DNA from 4 places in the Actinomadura rubrobrunea NBRC 15275 genome. Region 4 is predicted to be linked to each of the others. Evidence: predicted binding sites of a transcription regulator. Region 4 holds the regulator's gene; each other region holds the start of a gene.
What was found. Region 4 encodes LexA, which represses DNA repair genes until DNA is damaged. Its sites were predicted from a motif close to TCGAACANNTGTTCGA; they were not measured.
Positions count from the first base shown of each region.

Region 1: ruvC (crossover junction endodeoxyribonuclease RuvC) is a predicted target of LexA. The motif match lies at 2,363-2,378, and genes of this name have one in related genera.
Region 2: AR3_RS22610 (SAV_6107 family HEPN domain-containing protein) is a predicted target of LexA. The motif match lies at 2,358-2,373, and genes of this name have one in related genera.
Region 3: AR3_RS06320 (DUF6504 family protein) is a predicted target of LexA. The motif match lies at 2,629-2,644, and genes of this name have one in related genera.

Region 1 is NZ_BCQU01000130.1:4,697-9,981, reverse strand. It holds gene ruvB (Holliday junction branch migration DNA helicase RuvB) at 1-1,071, opposite strand, end outside; gene ruvA (Holliday junction branch migration protein RuvA) at 1,196-1,798, opposite strand; gene ruvC (crossover junction endodeoxyribonuclease RuvC) at 1,795-2,352, opposite strand; gene AR3_RS26945 (YebC/PmpR family DNA-binding transcriptional regulator) at 2,591-3,343, opposite strand; gene pdxT (pyridoxal 5'-phosphate synthase glutaminase subunit PdxT) at 3,360-4,010, opposite strand; gene AR3_RS26935 (DUF6928 family protein) at 4,132-4,746, opposite strand; gene pdxS (pyridoxal 5'-phosphate synthase lyase subunit PdxS) at 4,914-5,285, opposite strand, start outside.
Region 2 is NZ_BCQU01000084.1:5,095-10,379, forward strand. It holds gene AR3_RS22590 (hypothetical protein) at 1-539, opposite strand, end outside; gene AR3_RS22595 (arsenate reductase family protein) at 588-947, opposite strand; gene AR3_RS22600 (YbaK/EbsC family protein) at 944-1,417, opposite strand; gene AR3_RS22605 (L,D-transpeptidase family protein) at 1,479-2,258, shown strand; gene AR3_RS22610 (SAV_6107 family HEPN domain-containing protein) at 2,599-3,114, shown strand; gene AR3_RS22615 (MFS transporter) at 3,629-4,969, shown strand; gene bldD (transcriptional regulator BldD) at 5,062-5,285, opposite strand, start outside.
Region 3 is NZ_BCQU01000014.1:16,245-21,529, forward strand. It holds gene AR3_RS06305 (serine/threonine-protein kinase) at 1-761, opposite strand, end outside; gene AR3_RS06310 (quinone oxidoreductase family protein) at 933-1,895, opposite strand; gene AR3_RS06315 (hypothetical protein) at 2,267-2,539, shown strand; gene AR3_RS06320 (DUF6504 family protein) at 2,701-2,976, shown strand; gene AR3_RS06325 (DNA polymerase III subunit alpha) at 2,989-5,285, shown strand, end outside.
Region 4 is NZ_BCQU01000006.1:87,397-92,681, reverse strand. It holds gene leuS (leucine--tRNA ligase) at 1-1,385, shown strand, start outside; gene AR3_RS03295 (YciI family protein) at 1,382-1,723, shown strand; gene lexA (transcriptional repressor LexA) at 2,138-2,839, opposite strand; gene AR3_RS30225 (LysM peptidoglycan-binding domain-containing protein) at 3,148-3,453, shown strand; gene nrdR (transcriptional regulator NrdR) at 4,996-5,285, shown strand, end outside.

The sequences.
Region 1 (5,285 bases), on a different contig from region 4:
CTTGATCATCGTTCCCTGGTCGCCGCCGTCGTCCAGGTCGAACAGCGTGCCCGCCAACGGCGCGTTGGGCGGGGGCGTCAGGCCCAGGTGGGCCCAGGCGGCGGGGGTGGCGATGCGGCCGCGGGGGGTGCGCGCCAGCAGCCCCTGCCTCACCAGGAACGGTTCGGCCACCACCTCGACCGTCTCCGGCTCCTCCCCCACCGACACCGCCAGCGTCGACAGGCCCACGGGCCCCCCGCCGAACTTGCGCAGCAGCGATTCGAGCACGGCCCGGTCGAGGCGGTCCAGGCCGCGCTCGTCCACCTCGTACAGGGCCAGCGCGTCCCGCGCCAGCTCCCGCGTGATCACGCCGTCGGCGCGCACCTCGGCGTAGTCGCGGACGCGGCGCAGCAGCCGGTTGGCGATGCGCGGGGTGCCGCGGGACCGCCCGGCCACCTCGGCGGCCCCCTCCTCGGTGATCTTCACGCCGAGCAGCCGCGCCGACCGCTTGACGATCACCTCCAGCTCGGCGGGCTCGTAGAAGTCCATGTGCGCGACGAACCCGAACCGGTCGCGCAGCGGACCGGGCAGCATGCCCGCCCGGGTGGTGGCGCCCACGAGCGTGAAGGGGGCGATGTCCAGGGGGATCGCGGTGGCGCCGGGGCCCTTGCCGACGACCACGTCCACCCGGAAGTCCTCCATCGCCATGTAGAGCATCTCTTCGGCGGGACGCGCCAGCCGGTGGATCTCGTCGAGGAACAGCACCTCCCCCTCGGAGAGGGTGGACAGCACGGCGGCCAGGTCGCCGGCGCGTTCGATGGCCGGGCCGGAGGAGATGCGCAGCGGCTTGCCGAGCTCGGCCGCGATGATCATGGCGAGGGTGGTCTTGCCGAGGCCGGGGCCGCCCGACAGCAGCACGTGGTCGGGCGTGCGGCCCCGCTTGAGCGCGCTGCGCAGCACGAGCGACAGCTGCTCGCGGACCCGGTTCTGCCCGACGAAGTCGTCCAGCCGCTTGGGCCGCAGGGCCGCCTCGATGGCCTGCTCGTCGGGCCCCTCGGCGTCGGCCGAGACGATCCGCTCCTCCGCGCTCATCGGCCGCTCCTTTCCGCCGCGCCGCCGGCCGCGGCGTCGGCGCGGGAGGGGCGCGCGGCCGGGCGGAGGGCTCCGCGGGCGCCGGGCCGCGGCGGGGCGGGGCTGGTACGGGGCATGGGGACGGTCACTTGCTCAGCTTCTTCAGGGCGGCCTTCAGGAGGGCGGAGACGGGCGGCGGGTCGCCGCCGTCGAGGTCGGCGGCGACGGCGGCCACCGCGGCCTCGGCCTCCTTGGCGGACCAGCCCAGGTTGACCAGCCCGGTCCGGACCTGCTCGCGCCACGGCTCGGCGCCGGCCGGGGCGGGCGCGTCGGCGGCGCCGCCGGCGGGGGCGCCGAGGCGGTCGCGCAGTTCCAGCACGATGCGCTGGGCGCCCTTCTTGCCGATGCCGGGGACCTTGGTCAGCGCGCCGACGTCCTCGGCGGCGACGGCGCGGCGCAGGGCGTCCGGAGAGTGCACGGCCAGCATCGCCAGCGCCAGCCGGGGCCCGACGCCGCTGGCGGTCTGCAGCAGCTCGAACACGGCGCGCTCGTCCTCGTCGGCGAACCCGAACAGCGTCAGGGAGTCCTCGCGGACGACCAGCGAGGTCGGCAGCCGCACCTGCTCGCCGACCCGCAGCCCGGCCAGGGTGGCGGGCGTGCACTGCACCGTCAGGCCCACGCCGTGCACGTCGATCACGGCCGCGTCCGGCCCGGCGGCCGCCACCGTGCCGCTGACGAACGCGATCACTGCGCGAATCCTCCTCTGCTCCTGCCGGGGACGGCGCCGCCGGGACGGGCGGCCAGGCGGGCGGCGGCGAGCCGGGCCTGGGCGCCGCCGCGCCACACATGGCAGATCGCCAGGGCCAGCGCGTCGGCCGCGTCGGCGGGCCTGGGCGCGGCGTCCAGCCGCAGCAGCCGCGTCACCATCTTGGTCACCTGGGCCTTGTCGGCCCGTCCGCTGCCGGTGACGGCCGCCTTGGCCTCGCTCGGGGTGTGCAGGGCGACCGGCAGGCCGCGCCGGGCCGCGGCGAGCATCGCCACGCCCGCCGCCTGCGCGGTGCCCATGACGGTGCGCACGTTGTGCTGGGAGAACACGCGCTCGACGGCGACGACGTCGGGCCGCACCTCGTCCAGCAGCGCCTCGATGCCGGCCTCGATGCCGAGCAGCCGGGTCGGCACGTCGTCGTCGGCGCTGGTGCGGATCACGTCCACCGTCACCAGCGTCAGCGGGGCGCCCGGCGCGCCGTCCACCGCGCCGACCCCGCATCTGGTGAGCCCGGGGTCGACTCCCAGCACCCGCACGGCCGCTCCTTCGATCGTCTGTTCGGCGTCGGACACCGTACCGAACGCCCCCGACATCCTCGCGCACCCGCGGCGCCGTGTCGCTCGCGCGCGGCCGCCGGGCGGCCGGACGCGAGCGGGATCAAGGGGCGGCGGGACGGCCGGCGGTCGCCGGTGCCTTCTGCGGCCGGGCGCGGCCGCCCGGGCCGAGGAGCGGCCGGGAGCGGCGCCCGCCCTCGGCCGCGGCCGAGGGCGGAGGTCAGGCGCCGACCTTGGCCATGACCTCGTCGGAGACGTCGAAGTTGGCGAAGACCTCCTGGACGTCGTCGGAGTCCTCGAGGGCCTCCAGCAGGCGGAACACCTTCTTGGCGGTCTCCTCGTCCAGCGGGACGGTGACGCTGGGCAGCCAGTTGGTGTCGGCGGACTCGTAGTCGATGCCCGCCTCCTGCAGGGCGGTGCGCACCGCGATCAGGTCGCCGGCCTCGCAGACCACCTCGAAGTTCTCGCCGAGGTCGTTGACCTCCTCGGCGCCGGCGTCCAGCACCGCCAGCATCAGGTCGTCCTCGGTGGCGGCCGCCTTGGGGACGATGATGACGCCCTTGCGGTTGAACAGGTACGACACCGAGCCCGGGTCGGCCATCGAGCCGCCGTTGCGGGTGACCGCGGTGCGCACCTCGGCGGCGGCGCGGTTGCGGTTGTCGGTCAGGCACTCGATGAGCAGGGCGACGCCGCCGGGCGCGTACCCCTCGTACATGATCGTCTGCCAGTCGGCGCCGCCGGCCTCCTCGCCGGCGCCGCGGCGCCGGGCGCGCTCGATGTTGTCGTTGGGGACGGAGTTCTTCTTCGCCTTGTAGATGGCGTCGTACAGCGTCGGGTTGGCGTCGGGGTCGCCGCCGCCGGTGCGCGCCGCCACCTCGATGTTCTTGATCAGCTTGGCGAAGAGCTTGCCCCGCTTGGCATCCAGGACGGCCTTCTTGTGCTTGGTCGTCGCCCACTTGGAATGGCCGGACATCCGTCGATCCTCCTGCTCACAGTGCTCGTTCCGACCCCCGCATGGGGGACCCGCCCCCGGCCGCCGCCCGGCGCACCAGGTCGGCGAAGTAGCGATGCACGCGAAAGTCGCCAGTCAGCTCAGGGTGAAAGGCGGTCGCCATCAGGCGGCCCTGACGGACGGCGACGATCCTACCGGCGTTCGGACCGCTCTCGGCGCGGCCGAGCACCTCCACGCCGTCGCCGACCGACTCCACCCAGGGCGCCCGGATGAACACCGCGTGGTAGGGCGCGTCGCCCATGCCCGCCAGCCGCACGGGGGCCTCGAACGAGTCGACCTGGCGGCCGAAGGCGTTGCGCCGCACGGTCATGTCGATGCCGCCGATCGTCTCCTGCCCTTCGACGCCGTCGCAGATGCGGTCCGCGAGCATGATCATCCCGGCGCAGGACCCGTAGGCGGGCATGCCCGCCTCGATCCGCTTGCGCAGCGGCTCCAGCAGCTCGAAGGCGCGGGCCAGGCGCCACATGGCGGTGGACTCCCCGCCGGGGATCACCAGGCCGTCGCAGCGCTCCAGCTCCTCGGGGCGGCGGACGGAGAGCGTCCGCGCCCCGGCGGCCTCCAGGGCGCGCGCGTGCTCGCGCACGTCGCCCTGCAGGGCGAGCACGCCGATCGTCGGCTCAGACGGCACGGTGGGCACAGCAGTCACCGATGAACCTTCCGGGAGTTGCGCGTGGACACACGGGGCGTCACAGCCAACCCTAGCCGTTTCCGGCGACGGCCCCGGACGTCGCCGATCTTCCGGGGCCGGGTCAGCAGAGTTTGAAGCGCCGCAGGGGCAGCTCCAGGGGCAGGAAGCCGTCGGCGCCGCGGTCGGCGATGCCGCGGCCGAACATGTGGCTGCTGGCCAGCGCCAGGCCGAACTCCTCGGGATCGAACGGCAGCGGGACGTCCGGGGCGCCCTGGTCGATGGCCGCCCAGAAGGGGCGTTCGACGGGGAGCCGGTCGCCCTGGTCGACCACCACGCCGTCCTCCCTGGTGACGAAGACGTCGCGGCGCAGCGCGCCCGCCTCGTACCAGCGGAACCAGCAGCCGGAGATGACGCTGTGCAGGACCAGCACGCCGCAGCTCGCCCCCGGCAGGGCCGCGGCGACCGAGTCGGCGATGCGGCGGGCGTCGTCGTCCAGGCCGAACAGGCGCCGGTCGCACAGCAGCAGCGCCCGGTCGTAGGCGCCCACGAACAGCTCGTCCTCGTAGGGCCACAGGGCGAAGTCGAGCACCGTGTCGCCGGTCTCCACCAGCCGCGCCGCCGGATACAGCCCGTGCGCCAGCCGAGCCGCCGCGACCGGATCGGGCCGCAGGCCAGGTCCGAACACCTCGGCGGGCTGCCCCGCGCTCGCGCAGGCGAGCGCGACCGACCAAGCCATCGTCGTCCCCTCCCACGGCCGGAGCCGCCCCGGGGTCGCAGCGCCCCAACCGGCCGCGCGGCCAGCGTAAACCTTCCCTAGGCGCGGTGTGGAGGGGGGACGGGGAACATTCCCGGGCCCCTCCGCCGGGCGTCGCGCGGGCCGCGCTCACGCCCCCGCGGCGGCCGTCACCAGCCGCGGCCGGCGTACTTCTGGTCCTCGCCGAGCGAGGCGACGTTGATGCCGACCATGGGCTCGCCGAGGCCCCGCGAGACCTTGGCGATCACGTCGGGGTCGTCGTAGAAGGTGGTGGCCTTGACGATCGCCTCGGCCCGCTTGGCCGGGTCGCCGGACTTGAAGATGCCCGAGCCGACGAACACGCCCTCCGCGCCCAGCTGCATCATCATGGCGGCGTCGGCGGGGGTGGCGATGCCGCCGGCGGTGAACAGCACGACCGGCAGCTTGCCCGCCTCCGCGACCTCCTTGACCAGCTCGTAGGGGGCCTGCAGCTCCTTGGCGGCCAGGTACAGCTCGTCCTCGGGCAGCGACTGCAGCCGCTT
Region 2 (5,285 bases), on a different contig from region 4:
AGCGCGGCGGCCACGGCGAGGGCGTCGGCGCGGGCCGCCTTCGCCGCGGCGCCCCGGGTGGGGAAGTCGCCGAGGTCGCCCGCGCCGTGCGGGGTCGTCTTGCGGGGAGATTTCGGCGGGACGGGACGGAACGCGTGCGGCGACCCGCCGCCTCGGGACGGCCGGCCGCCCTTGACCGCCCCGCCGTCCGGCTTGGGGACGCCCCGCGTCGCGCCGCCGCCCCCGCCGCCGGACGGCCCCGGCCGCGGGGCGGGGGCGGGAGGCGCGTTCACGCCTCCGCCCCGGTCGGGATGGGTGACCGCGAAGTTGTACCGTCGGGTCAGCATGCCGAGCTGGTCGGCCGTCCACTGCGCCACCCGGTCGGCCTGCCGGTACCCGGCGGCGGACACTCCGGGCGGGGGGCGGTGCGCGTCGAGCCAGCTCCGGATCGCCGCGGCCGCCTCCTGCATCTGCCGGAGGAGCTGGTTCAGCGCGGGCGGATCGATGCCGCGGAAGTCGGCGTCGCGCGCGGCCGGTCCGGTGCGCATCTGCGCGGTCATCGCCCCTCCCGAACGTCGTGGCTCCGGTTCCCCAGAATCACACCGCGGTCACGCGCTGTCGAGGGCCCGGCGCACCGACTCCGGATCGCGGGCCACGACCGCCTTCCCGTCGCCGGTCAGCACGATCGGACGCTGGATCAGCACCGGGTTGGCCACCATGACCTCGATCCACCGCGCCCGGTCGCGTTCCAGGTTCTTCAGGTCCAGCTCCTTGGCGATCGGCTCGTTCAGGCGCGCCACGTCCCAGGGGTCGGCGCCGATGCGCGTGAGGACCTCGTCCAGCTCCTCGGCCGTGGGCGGGTCGTCCAGGTAGCGGCGCTCGGTGTAGGAGACCCCCGCCTCGTCCAGCGCGGCCTTGGCGGCCCTGCTCTTGGAGCAGCGCGGGTTGTGCCAGATCTCGGTCGTCATTCGTCCACTCCCACGTCGGCGGGGTCGCCCCCGGTGATGCGCAGCAGTTCCTCGTACGAGGTCGGGAAGACGGTGTGCGGGTGACCGCCCGCCGCCCACACCCGGTCGTACTTGTCCAGCCAGACGTCCACGAGCGTACGGATCGGAGCGGGATGTCCCAAGGGGGCGACACCCCCGATCGGCTGCCCCGTCGCCTGCCGCACGAACTCCGGCGCGGCCCTCCGCACCTTGCGCGCCCCCACCAGGGCGGCCACCTTCTCGGTGTCGACGCGGTGCGCGCCGCTGGTCAACACCAGCAGCGGGGCGCCGTCGGCGTCGAAGACCAGGCTGTTGGCGATGGCGCCGACCTCGCACCCCAGCTGGTCCGCGGCGGCCCGGGCGGTGGGGGCGGGGTCGGGAAGCTCGATGATCTCACCGCTCGCGCCCCGTTCGCGCAGGGCCTTCGCCACTCGCTCGGCGTTTGCATGCATGACAGCACTTTAGAGTGTCGAGGAGTGCACATTGGGTGCGTTTTCCCAGGAAGGGAGGTTGATGAGGGTGCCTGCGCGGATAGCGGTGGTGCTGGCCGGCGTGGTCGCGGCGACCGGTTTCACGGCCCAGGGGGCACTGGCTGCGCCGAGCGGCTCGGCCACGACGACGACCAAGGAGGCTGCCGCCCCGGCGCAGCGTCCCACGCTCAAGCTCGGGTCCAACGGCGACGCCGTCCGGCGGCTGCAGACCCGCCTGCGGCAGCTCCACTACGACCCCGGGGCGGCCGACGGCAGGTTCGAGGCGCCCACCCAGATGGCGGTCTGGGCCTTCCAGAAGGTCAACCGCCTCAAGGTGAACGGCACCGTCGACGCCGCGGTGTGGAAGGCTCTGGACTCCCCGAAGCAGCCTCGGCCCTTGACCCCACGCCCTGAGGCCGACCGCGTCGACGTCGACCTGACCCACCAGTACGCGGTCGTCTACAAGGACGGCAGGCTCCGCCTGATCACGCACATCTCCGCGGGCTCTGGCGAACGCTTCTGCACCAAGGACCCCAAGGCCAAGGGCAAGGACCCCAAGGCCAAGGCCGAGCACTGCCGCTACGCGGTCACCCCCACCGGCGACTACCGCACCGGCCGCCGCATCACCGGCTGGCGGATCGCGCCGCTGGGACGGCTGTACAACCCGATCTACTTCAACGGCGGCATCGCGTTCCACGGCGCGCCGAGCGTGCCGAACTACCCGGCCTCGCACGGGTGCGTGCGCCTGCCCATGCACATCGCCGAGTACTTCCCGAAGATCGTCGGCACCGGCGTCGCCGTCCACGTCCGCCGTCCCGCCTGAGACGTCGGAGCCGTCGCCCTTCCGGGGCCGCGACCAGGATCCCGACCCGCGTTCGAACACGTTGACGAATCGTCACGGGGAGGGTTTACTGTGAATGCGTCGAACTGATGTTCGACGTGGTACGGGACTCGCGGACCGTGCCGAGGGCGACGGGGCGCGGCCCCAGCGCGCCGACCTGACGGTCGGCTCCGCCGGGGTCCGCAGTGCTGCCCGGGGGCGCGACCCCCGGAGCCCCCGGCCCGTCCCCGCCGGATCAGCGCGCGGTCCGGCGGGACGGACGGCCGGGCGGAGTGAGGGGAAGCGCTCCGCCCGGCCGGCCCGACCCGGAAGGAGACAGGCGATGTCCGTCACGAAGACCGCGCGGGGCGCCCGCTCCGCCGTTCACTCTTCCGTCCAGTTCGGCGACCTGCCCAGCCCGCGTCCACGCCCGCTACCGGCCCCCCGCCCGGCGCACACGGCCGCAGGGCAGCTGCACGCCGCCCGCATGGGCCTGGCCGAGGCGGCGGAGGCCACCTCGCCCGCCGTGCGCTACGTGTGCGCCCACCTGGCCGCGCTGCGCGCCGCCGCCGCGGTGCTGGCCGCCAAGGAGCCCGTGGAGACCCACCGCCGCGGCCGTCCGCGCAGCGTGTGGGTGCTGCTCCCGGAGGCCGAGCCCGCGCTGCGCGAGTGGGCCGCGTTCTTCGCCGCCGGGGCCGACAAGCGCGCCGCCGCCGAGGCGGGGCTGCCCCGCGCCGTGACCGCGCGCGAGGCCGACGAGCTGCTGCACGACGCCGAGGTGTTCGTCTCCCTCGTCGAGGACACCCTGGGCATCCCCGGCCAACCCACCCTCCCCGTCCCGGACACCCGCGCCGGCTGACGGGAGCACCCGCCGCACGGCGACCGCCGTGAGCCAGACCGCGCGATCGGCCTGAGTGCGCCTTGGGGCAGGCGACACCGTGCCGCAGGGTGACCCCACCCGCGGCCGCGCCTCCGGGGAAGCGAAGAGATGACCCGACCCGGCCTTGCCCAGCACGCCGCGCGGCTGCCGCGACCGACACCCGCTGCATGTCCTGCCTGCCGTTGGTCGCACCTCGTGCGCCGCCGCCGCACGCCGCCCGAGCCGGCCGAGATCGATCGTCTGCAGGCCCGAGTGCGCGAGCTGCGCCACGCCGTGGTCGCCGATCATGCGCCGCGCCCCGGCTTGCCTCTCGCGCGGCTATGCCCGTCGCACCTACCGGGGCCCGCACCGCACTGACCTGCCGTGCGCGCCGCGCGGCGTTCTCTTGCCCATGGGGCGGCTTGGGTGCGTCCGAGGCCGCACGCTGCCCGGAATCTATGTGCTTTGGGTGTTATGAGAGGGTTGGGGTGGGTGAGGAGGAGGAGCTGCGGCGGTGTCGGGGCGGGGCGAGCGGGCGCTGGTGCCGCTGCTGGCCTTCCTCGGCGTCATGGCCTACTCGCTGTCCATGGCGGTCGTGTCGCCGGCGCTGCCGCTCATCCAGGAGGGGCTGGGCACGAGCGCGGCGGGCGCGGCGTGGGCCCTGTCGGCGATGACGCTGTCGGCCGCCGTCGCCACGCCCGTGGTCGGCAGGCTCGGCGACCTGCTCGGCCCGCGCAGGGTGCTGCTGGCCGTGCTGGCGGTGACGACGGCGGGCATGGTCGTGGCCGCCACGGCGGCGTCGCTGCCCGCGCTGCTGACCGGCCGGGCCCTGGCCGGGATCGGCGGGGGCGTCTTCCCGCTGGCGTACGCGATCATCCGTGAGGTCGTCCCGCCCGCGCGCAGCGGCTCGGCCGTCGGGCTGATGTCGTCCATGCTCGGCGTCGGCGGGGCGGTGTCGTGGTGCGTGGCGGGACCGGTCATCGACCACCTCGGCTGGCGCTGGCTGCTGTGGCTGCCGGTGTTCGGGCTCCTGCCGGGATGGTTCGCCGCGTGGTGGATCGTTCCCGAAGGACGGCGGCGGCCCGTCGGACGGATCGACTGGTGGGGCGCGCTGCTGCTGTCCGCATGGCTGGCGGCCGGGCTGGCCGCTCTCTCCCTGGGCGCGGCCCTGCTCGCCGTGGCGGCGGTGCTGGCGGCGGCGTGGTTCGTGGTGGAGACGCGGACGCCCGAGCCGCTGATCGACCCGCGGCTGATGCGCGCGCGGGGAGTGTGGACCGCCAACGCCGCCTCGCTGCTGTCGGGCTTCGCCCTAATGGGCGGCGGCGTCCTGTTCCCCTTGCTCGTCCAGCTCCCGGCGAGCACGGGGTTCGGATTCGGGGGGAGCGCGACCCAGGCGGCCATGCTGCAGCTTCCGGGGGCGGTGGGCATGTCGGCGGCGGGGATCGTCGCGGGCATGCTGGACAGGCGCGTGGGCTCGCGGACGATCCTGCTGGCCGGAGGGATGCTCGCGGCGACGGGCCTGGGTCTCGTGAGCGTGGCGCACGACACCATGTGGCAGCTCTACGCGGGCGGCACGGTGCGCGGCATCGGCCTGGGTTTCGCCTACGCGGCCGTCGCCAACTTGGTCGTCGACGCGGTGCCCGCAGCGCACACGGGCGTGGCCACCGGGGTGAACACGCTGCTGCGGACCGTGGGGGCGTCCCTGGGAACGCAGGTGAGCGCGGTGATCGTCACGGCGTCGGTGCCGGCGGGCGGGCGGTTCCCCGCCGAGTGGGGGTTCGCCCTCGGCTTCGCCGTCAGCGCGGCCGCCATGGCGGCCGTGACGGCGCTGGCCCTGGCGGCGCCGCGGCGGTGACAACGCCCGGGGCCCGGCACGCGAGGCGCGAGGGGCTCGTCCCGCGTGCCGGGCCCCGGACGGCGGATCGAAGGGCGATCCCGGTCAGGAGGTCAGAACGCCTCGACGGCGCGCCGCGCCTCCGGGTCGAGGACGCCCCAGCCGATCAACTCCTCGGTCAGCTCCGACGGCGACTTGTCGTAGATCACCGCCAGCGAACGCAGGTCCTCCTGCCGGATGGACAGGACCTTCCCGTTGTAGTCGCCCCGCTGGCTCTGGATCGTCGCGGCGTACCGGGCGAGGGGACCGGCCTTGTCCTTCGGAAGCTGCTGCAAAC
Region 3 (5,285 bases), on a different contig from region 4:
AGCTCGCGCAGCGACGGGTCGAGCCCGTCCAGCTGCGGCGCCTCGTGCGCCACCTTGTAGAAGATCTCCGGGACCGTGCTGCCCGCGAACGGGGGCCGCCCGGTGCCCGCGAACGCCACCACGCAGCCCCAAGAGAACACGTCCGAGGCGGGCGTGACCGGCTCGCCGCGCAGCAGTTCGGGCGCCAGGTAGTTGGGCGTGCCGACGAACTGGCCGGTGCGGGTCGGGCCGTCCGCGGCGTCCAGCGCCCGGGCGATGCCGAAGTCGATCACGCGCGGACCGGTCGGCGACAGCAGCACGTTGGCGGGCTTGAGGTCGCGGTGCACGATGCCCGCGCCGTGGATCGCGGCCAGCGCGGTCGCCACGCCCACCGCCAGACCCTCCAGGTCGGAGCCGGGCAGCGGGCCCCGCTCGGCCACCGCCCGCTCCAGGCTGGGGCCCTCGATGTACTCGGTGACGACGTACAGCGGATCGCGGTCCAGCTCGGCGTCGAGCACCGGCGCGGTGCAGAAGCGGCGCACCTGGCGGGCGGCGGTCACCTCCCGCCGGAACCGCTCGCGGAACGCCGCCTCGCTGGCGAGCTCACGGTTGATCACCTTGACGGCGACCCGGCGACCCGACCCGGACTCCGCGGAGTGCTCGCCGAGGTAGACGGTCCCCATACCGCCCCGGCCGAGCCGGGCGAGCAGCCGGTACGGGCCGAGCTCCCGGGGGTCGTCGGGCTGCAGGGAATCGGCGTTCTCTCCCGCGTGCGTGGTCATCCTGGTCCTGGGGGGATCGATGAGACAACTGGTGGAACCCCACCCTAGTGGGACCGGGACCCTCAATGCGGGCCACCCGGACGCCCTCGGGGGCCCGCCGCCGCGGCGGGCCCCCGAGGGCGTCCCGGCCGGCGGCGCCGGTCCGGCCGGGACGACGGGGGTCCGCGGCGCTCAGGGCAGCAGCAGGAGCTTGCCGGTGGTGCGGCGTCCTTCCAGGTCCTCGTGGGCGCGGCGGGCGTCGGCCAGGTCGTAGCGGTGACCGATGTGCAGGCGCACCTCGCCCTTGGCGACCCAGGTGAAGACGGCCGAGGAGCGTTCCAACAGCTCGTCGCGCGTCAGGGTGTGGTGGGCCAGGTTCGGCCGCGTGAGGAACACCGACCCGGCGGCGTTGAGGCGCTGCGGGTCGAACGGCGGGACCTTGCCGCTGGCGGCCCCGTACAGCGCCAGCGTCCCGCGGGGACGCAGGCTGTCCAGGCTGCCGTCGAACGTCGCGGCGCCCACGCCGTCGTACACCACGGCGACTCCCTCGCCGCCGGTCAGCCGCCGCACCTCGGACGCGAAGTCGTCGTAGCCCACGACCTCGTCGGCGCCCGCCTCGCGGGCCAGCCGCTCCTTCTCCGGCGTCGACACCGTGCCGATCACGCGGGCGCCGCGCAGCTTGGCGATCTGGGTGAGCAGCAGCCCCATGCCGCCCGCGGCCGCGTGCACCAGCACGGTGTCGCCCGGCTGCACGGCGTAGGTGGAATGCGTCAGGTAGTGCGCCGTCATGCCCTGGAGCAGGGACGCCGCCGCGTCCTCCAGGCTCACGTCGTCGGGCACGGGGACGACCTTGTCGGCGGGCACCGCGGCGCGCTGGGCGTAGGAGCCCTGCACGCCCTGCCAGGCCACGCGGTCGCCCGGGGCGACGCCGGTCACGCCCTCGCCGACCGCGGCGACCGTGCCGGCCCCCTCCACGCCCGGCACGTACGGCGTCGGCTGAGGGTAGGAGCCCGTCCGGAAGTACACGTCGATGTAGTTGACGCCGCTCGCGGCCAGGTCGATCAGCACCTCGCCGGGCCCCGGCGCGGGGTCCTCGCGTTCGGTGAACTCCAGCACCTCGGGCCCGCCGTTGCGGTTGACGACGATCGCGCGCATGTCGTTGTTCTCGTCCTCTCTCAGGTCGACTGTGCATCCCCAACGCGGACGGGGACCGGAATCATCCTCCCGTTCGACGGTCCGTCCGATCACTCGGCGGGCCGACGGATCCGGTCGCTCAGGCCCTCGTGGGCCATCGCCGCGATCCGCTCGCCACCGGCCACGGCGGATGCGACGCGTAAGGACGAGGTGACTTTCTGTTCCGTACCGCGGACGGCCGCGCGGGGGAGGAAAAAAGTTGACCGAAGTTCCAGGTTCTCCGGCGCCGATCTCCATCGCCGGACATCCTGGGAGCAGTTACCGGAGGTCGTCGTCCGGACGCGCCGCGTCGCGGGAGCGGCGGCCACGCTACGGTGAGGCGGCTGATCGCGGTGTCCGTTGTCGACGCGCAGAAGATCGCCGAGGTGCGGCGGCATCACCTCGCGGCGCTGGCGTACGAGGTGGAGGCGCGGGGCCTGCGCTGGCGGCTGGCCGCGCCCGAGGAGTCGGTGCTGTGCGTGCTGGAGCCGGCGTCCCGGCGGTGCGTCATGGTGGTGGCCACGCCCGTCGGGGACGGGTGGTCCTACCTGTGGACCGGCGGCGGAATCGCCCCCGTGGGACAGGTCGCCGCGGTCGCCGACCGGCTGGTGCGCCTGTTCGTCTGACCCTCTGACCTGCGGCTTCTTCGGGGCGACCCGGTCCGGGCCGCCCGCTTTCGCCTTGCCGGACGGTCCCCGGCGCCCCTAGACTTGTGGCGAACAAGTGTTCGAACGAGCCGCATGCCTTCCCCCGTGCGGTGCTTGCTTTCCATAGGCGGGGGAGGCGGATGACACGCGTATTCGGGGACCCGGTGGAGGTCTGGGTGTCCGAGGGGCGCCCGGTCCGGTTCGTCTGGCGGGGACGGCTCTACACCGTACGGCGGATCCTGGAGCACTGGGTCACGACGCGGGACTGGTGGCGCGAGCGGCAGCCGGAGGCGGAGGTGACCGGCGAGCGGGAGTTCTGGCGGGTCGAGGCGACCCCGGACCGGGAGATCGGGGTGTACGAGCTGCGCTACGACGCGGCCGCGGACGACTGGATGCTCTCCCGGGTGTGGGACTGAAGGCGGTGCGTCATGCACCTGCACGTCGCCTCGGCCTACTCGCTGCGCTACGGGACGGCGCCGCCGCGGGCGCTGGCCGCGCGCGCGGCCGACCTCGGCATGCGGACGCTGGCGCTGACCGACCGCGACGGCCTCTACGGCGCGGTCAAGCACGTGCTGGCCTGCCGGGACGCCGGGGTCCGGCCCGTGCTCGGCGTCGACCTCGCCGTCGCCGATCCGGCTCCGCCGCGAGGGGCGTCCGGCGGCGGGGCCGGGACGAGGCGGCGTCCGCGCCCGCGCGACGAGCCCCGGCACCGGGTGGTCGTGCTGGCCGACGGAGGCCGCGGCTGGGCGTCGCTGTGCCGCCTGGTCACCGCCGCGCACGCGGCGGGCGAGCGGACCAGGCCGGTCGCCACCCGGGAACTGATCGGCGAGCACGCCGACGGGCTGGTCGTGCTGCTCGGCCCCGACTCGGACGTGGGACGGGCCGTGGCCGAGCGCCGCCCCGACCTGGCCGCGTCCCGGCTGGCGGCCTGGCGGGCGGCGGCCGAGACGGTCGTCGAGATCGTCGACCACCAGGGGCCCGGCGACGGGTTCCGCGCCGCGCGGATGCTCGCCCTGGCCCGCGCGGCCGGGGTCCCGGCGGTGCTGGGCAACGCCGTCCGCTACCTGGACCGGGCCGACCATCCCGTCGCGCAGGTGCTGGACGCGGCGCGGCGCCTGGCCCCGCTGCACCGGCGCCACCTCGACGACACCACCGGCCAGGCCTACCTCAAGTCGATCCCGGACATGCGGCGCGTCGCCGAGCTGTCCTGCGGCGCGGACGCCGCCGAGGAGCTGACGGCCGCGACGCTGCGGCTCGGCGAACGCTGCGCCCTGGACTCGCCCGCCGACATCGGCATGGGCGCCCTGCACCTGCCCGACGTCGCCGGCGACGCCCACGCGCTGCTGGTCGCGCGCTGCCGCGAGGGCCTGGCCAGGCGCGGCCTGGAGCGTTCCAGGAGGGCGGCCGACCGGCTGGCCGACGAGCTGGGCGTCATCGCCCGCAAGGGGCTGGCCGCCTACTTCCTCACCGTCGCCGACGCCGCCGCGCTGATCCGCGGCCGCGGCATCCGCTGCGCCATCCGCGGCTCGGGCGCCGGCAGCCTGGTCAACTACCTGCTGGGCATCGGCGACCTGGACCCGCTGCGGCACGACCTGCTGATGGAGCGGTTCCTGGCCGACAGCCGCCCCGGCCTGCCCGACATCGACCTGGACGTGGAGTCGGCCCGGCGGCTGGAGGCCTACGAGGCGCTGTTCGACCGGTTCGGCCGCGACAACACGGCGTGCGTGTCGATGATGGAGACCTACCGGGCCCGCAGCGCCATCCGCGACGTGGGCAACGCGGTCGGCCTGCCCCCGCAGGAGATCGACGCCATCGCCAAGGCGTTCCCGCGCATCCGCGCCCGGCAGATCCGCGCCGCGCTGCACGACCTGCCGGAGCTGCGCCGCAGCAACCTCTCCCAGGGGCGTCTGGAGGTGCTGTTCCGGATCGCCGAACGGCTCGACGGGCTGCCCCGGCACATCGCCATGCACCCCTGCGGCGTCCTGCTGTCGAACGGCGCGCTGCGCGACCGCACCCCGGTCGAGACCAGCATGCTCGGCTTCCCCATGAGCCAGTTCGACAAGGAGGACGTCGAGGAGATGGGGATGCTCAAGCTCGACGTCATCGGGGTGCGCATGCAGTCGGCGATGGCCCACGCGGTCGCCGAGATCGCCCGCGTCGAGGGCGCCCGGGTCGACCTGGAGGCCGTGCCGCGCGACGACCCCGCCGCCTACGAGCTGATCCGCACGTCCCGGACGCTGGGCTGCTTCCAGATCGAGTCGCCGGGCCAGCGCGAGCTGCTCGGCAAGCTGCAGCCGCGGAACCTGGACGACCTCGTCATCGACATCTCGCTGTTCCGGCCCGGCCCGGTCAACTCCGACATGGTCACCCCCTACCTGGAGGCCCGGCACGGCGTGCGGCCCCCGTCCTACCCGCACCCCGACCTGGCCGACGCGCTGCGCGAGAGCCTGGGCGTGGTGGTGTTCCACGAGCAGGTGCTGCGCGTGCTGGACGTCATGACCGGCTGCGGGCTGTCGGAGGCCGAGGCGGTGCGGCGCGCGCTCGGCGACGAGGAGGGGCAGCGCGAGGCGGGCCGGTGGTTCCGCGAGGCCGCCCTCGCCAAGGGCTATGACGAGGCGACCGTCGACCGGGTCTGGCGGACGCTCACCGCGTTCGGCGCGTTCGGCTTCTGCAAGGCGCACGCCGCGGCGTTCGCCCTGCCCACCTACCAGTCGGCCTGGCTGAA
Region 4 (5,285 bases):
TGCGGGTCGTGGTGGACACCGGCGAGCCCGACCCGGCCGAGACCGGCGTGGCCACCACGGGCGACGGGCGCATCGTCAACTCCGGGCCCCTCGACGGGCTGAACAAGGCCGACGCGATCGCCCGCATCATCCAGATCCTGGAGGAGAAGGGGCTGGGCAAGGCCGCGGTCAACTTCCGGCTGCGCGACTGGCTGGTGTCCCGGCAGCGGTTCTGGGGCTGCCCGATCCCGATCGTGCACTGCCCGTCGTGCGGCGAGGTCCCGGTGCCCGACGACCAGCTGCCGGTGCTGCTGCCCGACGACCTGCGCGGCGCCGACCTGGCGCCCAAGGGCACCTCGCCGCTGGCCGCGGCGGAGAACTGGGTCAACGTCGACTGTCCCAAGTGCGGCGGCGCCGCCAAGCGCGACAGCGACACCATGGACACGTTCGTGGACTCGTCCTGGTACTACTTCCGGTACTGCTCCCCGGGCTACGAGGACGGTCCGTTCGACGTCGAGCAGGTCCGCAAGTGGATGCCGGTCGACCAGTACACCGGCGGCGTCGAGCACGCCATCCTGCACCTGCTGTACAGCCGGTTCTTCACCAAGGTGCTGTACGACATGGGCATGGTCGACTTCACCGAGCCGTTCACCCGGCTGGTCAACCAGGGCCAGGTGATCCTGAACGGCAAGGCCATGTCCAAGTCGCTGGGCAACATGGTCGACCTGGGCGAGCAGATCGAGCAGTGGGGCGTGGACGTGGTGCGCCTGGCGCTGCTGTTCTCCGGGCCGCCCGAGGACGACATCGACTGGGCCGACGTGTCGCCGTCCGGCATGTCGAAGTTCCTGGCGCGCGTGCACCGCATCGCCGCCGACGTGACGTCCGCGCCCGGCACCGACCCGGCGGGCGGCGCGGTCGACCTGCGGCGCGTCACGCACCGCACCATCGACGAGGCCACCGCGCTGATCGAGCAGCACCGCTACAACGTGGCGATCGCCCGGATCATGTCGCTGGTCACCGCCACCCGCCGCGCCATCGACGACGGCCCCGGCCCCGCCGACCCGGCCGTGCGGGAGGCCGCCGAGACGATCGCGGTGCTGCTGTCGCTGTTCGCCCCCTACACCGCCGAGGAGGCGTGGGAGCGGCTGGGCCACGAGCCGTCCGTGGCGACCGCGGGCTGGCCGTCGGCCGACCCGTCGCTGGTGGTGCAGGAGTCGGTGACCTGCGTGGTGCAGGTCGCGGGCAAGGTCCGCGACCGCCTGCAGGTGCCGCCCGACATCTCCGAGGAGGAGCTGGAGCGGCTGGCGCTGGCCTCCGCCAAGGTCAACGAGGCTTTGGGCGGCGCGCAGATCAACCGGGTCATCGTCCGGCCCCCCAAGATCGTGAACATCGTGCCCGCGAAGTGAGCACCCTGCACGTCCTTCGGCTGCGCTACCTCGGCTCCGAGGAGGCCGCCGGGCCGCACGTGCCCGCCCACGTGGCGTACCTCGAACGCCACCACCGGGCGGGCACGTTCGTGCTCTCGGGGCAGACCGTGCCGTCCGAGCACGGCGGCGTGATCATCGCGTGCGGGGTGGACCGCCCCGAGATCGAAAAAATCGCCGCGACTGACCCATTCGTCTGCGCGGGCGTGGCCGAGTACGAGATCATGACGGTAGATGCGGGCCGGGTTGATCCGGCCCTCGCGGGACTGGTCGGCGACGACCCGTCCCGCGTCCGCGCCCCGGGGGAGCCGCCCGGCTGACGCGGCGCGACCAGCCGCGCAGCGCGTGGTCCGGCACCGGCGGGCACCGATTCCCAGCTGGACGGCCGCGTACGGCCGGCCTCAGCGCACCGTGTCGCACAACGGCCTCAGGGGGATGCCGTCCCGCGGTGCCGCGTGGTCGGCCCGGAGCGTCATGGCGCGGACTGTGGAGCGTGCCGAAACGGACACGGGCGCTGAACGGCGTCCGTGGACGTATGGATGTGGAATGGGTTGAGGCGAGTGCGTCCGCACGCGGTCTTCGACGGGCTCCCCGGCGAGCGGGGCCCGGTGCGCACGCGTACGCCCGCCACCGCCGGGCGGGCGGATGGCGGGCGGCGCGGCGGTCGCGTGACGCGACGCGCCGCGGGAGCGAGCGGAACGACGCGGCCGGGAGCGGCCGGGCTCACGGGAACGTCACATCTTGCGCAGCACGGCGACCACCCGACCCAGGATGGACGCCTCGTCGCCGGGGATCGGCTCGTAGGCCGGGTTCTGCGGGACGAGCCAGATGTGGCCGTCGCGGCGCTTGAACGTCTTCACCGTGGCCTCGCCGTCGATCATCGCGGCGACGATGTCGCCCTGCTCGGCCACCGGCTGCTGGCGCACCACGACCCAGTCGCCGTCGGCGATCGCCGCGTCGATCATCGAGTCGCCGGTGACCTTCAGCAGGAAGTGGGTGCCCTCGCCGACGAGCTGCCGGGGCAGGGCGAACACGTCCTCCACGGCCTCCTCGGCCAGGATCGGCCCGCCGGCGGCGATCCGTCCCACCAGCGGCACGTAGGCGGGGGCGGGACGCGGCGCGGCGTCCTGACCGGAGCCGGGCGCCTCGTAGGCCTCGCCGTCGGCGCGCACCGGAGCGGTGCCCGGGACGCGCACCTCGACGGCCCGCGGGCGGTTGGGGTCGCGGCGCAGGTAGCCCTTGCGCTGGAGCGCCCGGAGCTGGTGCGACACGCTGGAGGTGCTGGTCAGACCGACGGCCTCGCCGATCTCGCGCATGGAGGGGGGGTAGCCGCGGCGCTGCACCGAGTCGCGGATAACCTCCAGGACCATGCGCTGCCGTTGGGTCAGCCCGGCCTCGTCTCTGGGACCGTCGGGCAGCTCCCGGACCTTGCTCATCGCTCGTCGCCTCCCGGCGCTCGCTCCGTCACTCCGAGCCGAACGTTATCGCGTTCCGCTGCGATGATCAAACAATTGTTCGAAGAATGTACTCGCGTTTCACGGGGGGCTGCGGTACAACATCGTACAACCGTTCGATCGAATATTCATTCGAAGATCGGTGGTCGGTCGCGAAGGGGACCGAGATGGCGGGTTCGTTCCACCAGCACTGCACAACGGCCGAGGCCCCGGCCCTGGCGAGACAAGCGCCAACCCCGGCCGCCGCTGCGCCGCCCCTGGGCGCTCCGGCGGAGGACGAGTGGGGGGAGGTGCGGCTGACGCGACGCGGTCGCGTCGTGGTGATCTGCCTGCTGGCGGTGCCGCTCCTGGTCGCGTTGTGGCTGACCGCGACCGAGCGCGCGGGCGCGGGCGGCCCCGAGCTGTCCGATCCGAGCCGGCAGGGCCGCCCGGGCAAGACGGTCGTCGTCGGCGACGGCGACTCGCTGTGGAGCATCGCGCAGCGCGAGCGCCCCGGCGGCGACACGCGCCTGGTCGTCCGCCGCATCATGGACCTCAACAACATGTCCACCACGATCGTCCGACCCGGCCAACGCCTTCACCTCCCCGCCGACTAGCCGTAGACGCGGTCGCTGTATTAGTCGCAGAGCCGCCGTCGCGGGTTCCCGTTCGTCGACTCGCCGACGGCGGCCTGGTTCCTCCGCGCGCAGCGAGCATCGGTCGCGCCGTCATCCCTGCGGCACGTCCTCCCGATCCGGCGGCCCGCAAATCGGGATCTTGCCACCCGGGTCCGACAACCGGCCGTCGTCGCGGGGACGACGAGGAAATGCGACATGCTCCCTCGCCGACGCGCGCGGACCACGCGCCCGTCGCCACTCGTCGGCTCCGAACCCCTGCCCCTGCGGCGCACTTCGACGGGGCACCGTTCTCCGTGCCGCAGGGAAAGGGCCGTCTGGCGACACCGCCGCACGCAAGACCGCAGGCCCGGCCGTGGTCGCATGCGCGCGATGCGCGGAGGGCGGCTCGGCTGACCGCGCTGCGGTGGGGCGTCACTGATCAGCTGTGACGTGCCGTTGTCGCTCATGGCCAGGGCTCCGTCGGGGGCTCAGCGACGGGCCGGGTGCGGCTCGACGGGATCGTGGTGCGGCGGCATGAGCCGCCCGACGCGCCGTCTTCTGGCTGCCGGAGTCGCTCGGGCTGTGGCCCACATTCGCCACGGGCCGCCCGCCGCAGGCACCGTCCGCCGGGCCTGATCCCGGCGCTGCACAGGCGCGCCTCACCTCCCTTGGCGTTGAGGCTGACCCGCGACGGCGCGGTGGCCGCTGAGTTGCTCGCGGCCGTCGCGGAGCGGCGAACGGCCCGTCCTTCGGCGTCCTCTTCGGGACGCGTCCGCCGATCGCAACGCCCAACGCCGAACGGGGGCGCCGACCGCGGTGGCGGTAGCGCCCCGGACAGCACCGGCATGGCGCCGGCGAGCACGTACGGCCACTCGCCGCGGCTCCGGGCGCAGACGGGTCGCCGTGACGATCTCAAGCAGCCCGGTGACCAGCGCCCACACTGCGGTCAGCATGAGCAGCGCCGATCCGGCAGGGCAGGGTGGCGGTCCCCAGTGCGATGCCGCAGGCGCCGGGCATGCTCGCGACTCGTGGGCACGCCGCGCACCGCCGCGACCACCGCCTGCCGCGCGGAGATGCCCGGATGCAAGGCGCTCCCGCCGTATGTCCGGGCGCGGTGGTGGGGCGGGGGTCACTGACTGAGTGGGGTTCGGTGACGCGGTGTGGAGGGGGCGGGGGTGAGCAGGCCGCGTCGACGTCGTGATCGGACGGCTTCTTTCGGTGATCTGTGCGGCGTGGCGGGGGCGAGGGTGGGGCGTCGCCGCGGAGGTCCGAGAGGGCGCGGGAGGCCCTGCGTGGACGGGGTTTCGGTGGCTTTGTGGGGGTTGTGGGAACTCGTGAGGCGACACGCCCGGGCGGGGTCCGGGAGGCTCGGTGTGACATGGGTCTACTGCCGAGGCGGCTGATCCAGGTTGCGTTGCCCCTCCCGGGGTCCTACGGTTGACCACAACATCTAGTAGTTACACGGGCGTCATTAACCACAAGTTGTGTCTTGTGGGGAACGATTTCTCGTGTGACGTGATCTGTCAGGGGAGGAGGGAACGCGTGCACTGCCCGTTCTGCCGCCACCCTGACACCAAGGTGATCGACAGCCGCTCCACCGACGACGGATCGGCCATCCGACGCCGCCGGTCGTGCCCGGATTGCGGCAAGAGGTTCACCACGCAGGAGAACGTGCTGCTCATGGTGGCCAAGCGCAGCGGCGTCACCGAGCCGTTCTCCCGAGACAAGATCATCGCTGGCGTGCGCCGGGCCTGCCAGGGGCGTCCGGTGGACGAGGACGCGCTGGCCAAGCTCGGGCAGCGGGTGGAGGAGGCGATCAGGGCGACGGGTGT